Regions from separate parts of the Pseudoalteromonas sp. OF7H-1 genome, predicted to be linked through region 2. Evidence: predicted binding sites of a transcription regulator. Region 2 holds the regulator's gene; the other holds the start of a gene.
The links. Region 2 encodes FliA, which starts transcription of late flagellar genes. Its sites were predicted from a motif close to CTAAAGNTNNNNNNNNNNNNGCCGATA; they were not measured.
Positions count from the first base shown of each region.

Region 1 (3,056 bases), on a different contig from region 2:
GACGCCGCTAACCGTCATGGCTGGCTATCTAGAGATGATGGATAGCGATAATATGCCACCCCCCGCAATGTGGGCTAAAGCACATGGTACTATGATAGATCAGTGTAAACGGATGGACAGTCTGGTAAATCAGCTTCTTTCCTTGTCTCGAATCGAAGGGGCGAGAAAGCAAGACAATGACAAAGCCGTGAATATTCCAGCGATGCTTGACCTTATTCATACCGAAGCGAAGTCACTTAATCAGGAAAAGGGCCATGAGCTCGTTTTTGATATTGATCCGACTTTGGATATCAAAGGGGCTGGGGATGAGTTACGCAGTGCTTACTCAAATTTAATTTTTAATGCTATTCATTACACCAAACCCGGTGGGCATATTCATGTACGTTGGTATTTAGAAAACGACTTGCCGACGTTTAGTGTCGTCGATAATGGCGATGGTATCGCGCCTGAACACATTAACCGACTAACTGAACGTTTTTACCGTGTGGATAAAGCACGAAGCCGAAAAACAGGCGGCTCGGGCCTTGGTTTAGCAATTACTAAACATGTGTTGTCTCGCCATGACTCAGCTTTACATATTGAAAGCAAAGTGGGTGAAGGCTCTCGCTTTTGGTTTGCTTTCCCCAAACAAAAGCGAATTTTTATGACAAATGATGAAAGTCATAAAAGTGTAATTTAAGGGTAATTTTATTGTCATTTTATCGCTGCACAATGAGCTGCGTAAAATAACTGGGACCAACAACTGGAGTGACCCCAATGAAATTTAAAAGCTTAGTTGCCGCAATGGGTGTGGCTATTACTACATTAGTTTCTACTCAAGTATCTGCTTTAGACGAAAAGTTACCAGAGTATAATAAAACCAGCGGTATCTCAGGAAACTTCTCTTCTGTAGGTTCTGATACGCTTGCCAACATGATGACGTTTTGGGCAGAAGAATATAAAAGAATTTACCCTAACGTAAATATCCAAATCCAAGCTGCTGGTTCTTCTACTGCGCCACCAGCACTAACGGAAGCAACGGCAAACTTCGGCCCTATGAGCCGTAAGATGAAGTCAAAAGAAATCGAAGCTTTTGAAAAGCGTTATGGTTATAAGCCAACAGAAATCCGCGTAGCAATTGATGCGCTAGCGGTATTTGTACACAAAGATAACCCAATTGAAGGCTTAACAATTGAACAGGTTGATTCAATCTTCTCTTCAACGCGCAAGTGTGGTTCGGCAGCACAGGCAAATCGCTGGAGTGATGTTGGTCTAACGGGTGATTGGGCAGCAAAAGATATTCAGCTTTATGGTCGTAACTCAGTATCTGGTACTTATGGTTACTTCAAGAAAAAAGCACTGTGTAAAGGTGACTTCCGCAATAATGTTAACGAGCAGCCAGGTTCTGCGTCTGTAGTACAGTCTATCTCGTCTTCAGTGAATGCGATTGGCTATTCTGGTATCGGTTATAAAACGTCAGGCGTACGTACCGTACCACTAGCGAAAAAAGGCACGAACTACGTTGATGCAACATTAGAAAATGTGGCACAGGGTAAATACCCACTGGCTCGCTTCCTATACCTATATGTGAACAAGCACCCTAATAAAGAATTAGCACCTATCGAAGCTGAATTCTTGAAGATGGTATTGTCTAAAGAAGGTCAAAAAATTGTTGAGAAAGACGGTTATGTTCCTCTTTCTAGCGAAATGGCGACACGTGAATTGAAAAAGTTAGGTTTACTTTAATCAATTACTCAACCCGCTAATTACTTGTTGTTATTGATGCCGCTCATTGAGCGGCATTTTTTATTTTCACACTTCCATGTTCCCAGATTGAATAATTTGTTTAAATCTTCATCCTCAAGCGGCAAAAAAGCTGGAAATATTCTATATTTAGTTAAAATTTATAATAAATCAGTCGATAATGAACTCGTCTTACTTCAAAAGGTGTATATATGAGTCTAGGTACTGCTTTTGCTGATCTTAGTATCACCAAAAAGATCCACGCAATTACGCTCGTTGCGGTTGTCGCTTTTGTGGTTATCGTGTTTGTTAATTACAACGCTATTAGCTCTAATCAAAGGGCATTAAATGAATTAGAGGAGCAGACATACAAAATTCTTAACCTCGCTACAGAAAACGCAAATAAGCTGCAGAATTTAGATGAGCTATTCACTCAAGCTGTAACCTTCGGGGATGCTGAATTACTAGATAAAGCAAAAGAATATCAACAGCAAATCCAAGCTAACCTGCAAAAAATTGAGTCGGTACAAAGCGGCTTTATGCCTTCAGATAATAGCGACGAACTTGCACAATACGGCAAAATTGCGCAACAAATTGCTGGGGGAATGATAGATGGTACAGCCGATTTTTCCCGTATCCAAGAAGATGCCAAAAAGAAAACTGAAATCTACGAAGGCCTAGTTGCAGATTTTACCAAGGCTAAAACGAACGCGAATGATCGTTTTGTTGAATTACTTCAAAATACCGAAGAGCGCTCAGCAAACGCGCTCACGATAATGTTGATTGTGGCCGTTATTTCTTTACTTGTGCTGGTTTTCTTAGCGGTTGTGATTGCAAGAGGTATTGGCAACTCTGCTAAGGATGCGGCGCAAAATCTGAAACTATTAGCGCAGGGGCAGGGTTCTTTGTCTACTACGCTCAATGTACGCTCTCACGATGAAATTGGCCAAGTATCTATAAACTTCAATGAGTTTGTTGCGTTACTAAAAGGGGCGGTTGTCGAGGTGATGAGTGTCGTCGAGCCTTTGATGAAAGACTCAAGTCGTCTAGTTCAGGGGATGGAAAAAGCAGAAGGGGCAACGAATCAACAAACGCATGACGCGGAAGTGGTACGTCAATCTATGGAAGAAATGCGGTTAAGTGTGGGTGATATCTCTCACTCGGCGTCACAGGCGTCTGATGCTGCCCAGCTGGCCGAACAAGAAGTTGAGCAGAGTAAGCGCCAAATTCAGGTGTCAGTTAACGAATCACAAGCGTTAAGTGAAGAAATTAATCATGCAGCAGAGACGATCAATAAGCTAGCTGATGATACGCAGAACGTGACGCAAATATTA
Region 1 covers NZ_JAKRFX010000027.1:32,129-35,184, reverse strand. The annotation lists gene phoR (phosphate regulon sensor histidine kinase PhoR) at 1-679, shown strand, start outside; gene MHN30_RS22770 (phosphate ABC transporter substrate-binding protein) at 757-1,725, shown strand; gene MHN30_RS22765 (HAMP domain-containing methyl-accepting chemotaxis protein) at 1,935-3,056, shown strand, end outside.
Region 1: MHN30_RS22765 (HAMP domain-containing methyl-accepting chemotaxis protein) is a predicted target of FliA. The motif match lies at 1,877-1,903, and genes of this name have one in related genera.

Region 2 (3,056 bases):
GTCTGCATAAAGCTGTCGAGATCATGACACAGAGATTTAAACTCACCGAGTTGAATGTCTCTGCTCATCAATCGATCCCAAGTGGGCTTTATTTGCGCTAACTCATCCGCTAGGTTCTGCGCAAGAGGTAAGCTTTCTTCGACCGCGTCCATCGTTTTGTTAGCAGCGCTTTCTGTCATTTCCATAACATAATTAAGACGCTGCTTGGCGTCAGGAATAGCCTCTGTCGTGAGATCTGCGAGGCGAGTATCCAGCTCAAAGTTCTTCAAGGACTCGTGTAATTGGCGAGTCAGCTTTCCGACTTCTGCAAATAACTCCGATTGCTCTTTGTTAGCAGCTTCTAAAATCAGCTGGTCAGCTTTTTCTTGTTCACCTTGCTCTAGAAGCTCAACAAGTTGCTTAGCTTGTTCAAGTGTAATTTGAGGCGCAGCATTTACAGACATAGGCCATATCCCCTTGCTGTTAGCCTAGTCGCTCAAATACTTTTTCAAGCTTAGTTTTGAGCGTACCTGCAGTAAACGGTTTAACAATATATCCGTTCACCCCAGCTTGCGCTGCTGCAACAATTTGTTCTTTTTTTGCTTCTGCGGTAACCATCAACACTGGAATGTGCTTAAGCTTTTCATCTGCGCGTATTGCACGAAGCAAATCAATACCTTGCATGCCCGGCATATTCCAATCAGTTACTACAAAGTCAAACTCCTGATTTTGTAGCATCGGAAGTGCTGTACTACCATCATCAGCTTCTTGAACATTGGTAAAGCCTAAATCTCTTAATAGGTTTTTGATTATTCTTCTCATAGTAGAGAAATCATCAACCACGAGAATCTTCATGTTCTTATCCAAAACTTCCTCCAGTGAGGTTCGAACCCAACTATTTTATGTACTCTAATTTATCCAGTCATTGATTTTAGCTTTAAGCTTTATCATTGCCTGACCGTGAATTTGGCTTACTCGAGATTCACTGACATCAAGGATGGCACCAATCTCTTTTAAATTCATTTCGTCGTTATAGTAAAGTGATAAAACCAGAGCATCCCTTTCGGGTAACGCTTTGATAGCATTTACTAAAGACTCGTTAAAACGTTCATTTTTAACGTTATTAAACGGTTTGTCTAGCGCAAAATCGCTGTTTGCTGGGGTTATCACGTCTTCATCAACCCCAAGATCCTCAATACCGATGACTTTACTTGCATTTACATCATGTAAAATATGATGGTACTCATCTAGAGATATATCAAGTTTTTCAGCGATTTCAGTGTCTTTTGGTTCTCGACCAAGGAGAGATTCTAACTCGGAGATAGCCTCTGCAACCATTCTGCTATTTTTGTGAACAGAACGAGGCGCCCAATCACCACGACGGATTTCATCCAGCATTGCGCCTCGAATACGGATCCCGGCAAAGGTCTCGAAACTAGCGCCTTTAGTTGCATCGAAATTTTTAGATGCTTCAATCAATCCAATCATACCTGACTGGATCAGATCGTCGAGTTGCACACTTGCCGGAAGTCGAGCAATCAGGTGACATGCCACTTTTTTGACAAGTGGAGCATGCCGTTCAACCACCTTATGAATGTGGTCTGAAGTTTGATATCCCGCAGCTCTATTGACCGGAGAAGCCATAATCACCCGTTTACAAGTTGTTCAATGAAAAATTCTAGATGACCAGAAGGTTGATGCGGAATTGGCCATTTAACTGCCTTAGCAGCTAGTCCCTTAATCGCAATCGCCGCAGGGGAACTCGGAAATAAATCCACGATAGCTCTTTGTCTGCGAGAAGATTTACGCATGTTTTCGTCAAACGGTACGGTGGCCACTAATTCCAGTGCTACATCAAGAAAACGGTCTGTAACTTTTGAAAGTTTAGCAAATAATTCTTGCCCTTCACGCATACTGCGGACCATGTTGGCAACAATTTTAAAACGATAGACACCATGCTCTCTGCTCAAAACTTTGATCAACGCGTAAGCATCTGTAATGGAAGTCGGTTCATCACACACCACAACCATCACATCTTGTGCAGCTCGAGAGAAGCTCAGAACCATATCTGAGATACCAGCTGCGGTATCAACAATTAAGACATCAAATTGCGTGTTAAGCTCGCTAAATGCACGAATAAGTCCTGCATGCTCTGCGGGAGTCAGCTCTACCATACTTTGAGAGCCTGAGGTCGCCGGTACAATTTTAATTCCAGCGGGACCTTCTACGAGAATCTCATCTAGTTCACATTCACCCGACAACACGTGCGACAGATTTTTTTCTACCCTTAGACCTAACATCACATCACAGTTTGCCAAGCCCAAGTCCGCATCTAAAACGAGAACTCGCTGTCCTTGTTGGCCCATAGCGATGGCAGTATTGAGCGAGACGTTGGTTTTACCCACCCCACCTTTTCCACCGGTCACGGCTATTACTTTTACACCCTGGTTGCTATTTTGACTCATTCTACGCAGGCCACTTGCTTGATCTAAAACTGTGTTAATCATACATTCCTACTGACTCTGACGCTACAGGTACACGTCGAGAGTGCTGTGCTTTTATTCTTTTTAAATACAATTGCTCAGCCTTTTTTACTAGCTTTTGAGCATTTGCTACGCGAATGTCTTCTGGCACTCGCTGACCGTTGGTAAGATACCCTATTGGCAAGCGATTTTGAATCGCTATGCTAATTATCTCACCTAAACTTAGACTTTCATCAAGTTTTGTGAAAATACAGCCACTTAAATTTACTTTTTTGAAGTGTCTTACTGTTTCTTGTAACACATTCATCTGTGCTGTCGCACTTAATACTAAATAGCTGCGAATATCTACTCTCGCGCTACGCATAAGTGTATTTAACTGTTCAGTTAAGCGCAAATCTCTTTGACTCATTCCCGCCGTATCTATTAATACTAGACGCTTATTGCGTAAATGATAAAGCACTTCTGCAAGTTCATTTGCATCTTTAACTTGCTTAACCGGACAACCAATGATTCTACCATAGGTAGCTAACTGCTCGTAAGCGCCTATTCTGTAGGTATCAGTCGTTATTAACGCTACTTTATCTGCACCGTATT
Region 2 covers NZ_JAKRFX010000002.1:279,668-282,723, reverse strand. The annotation lists gene MHN30_RS03385 (protein phosphatase CheZ) at 1-443, opposite strand, end outside; gene cheY (chemotaxis response regulator CheY) at 463-846, opposite strand; gene MHN30_RS03375 (RNA polymerase sigma factor FliA) at 889-1,623, opposite strand; gene MHN30_RS03370 (MinD/ParA family protein) at 1,626-2,486, opposite strand; gene flhF (flagellar biosynthesis protein FlhF) at 2,479-3,056, opposite strand, start outside.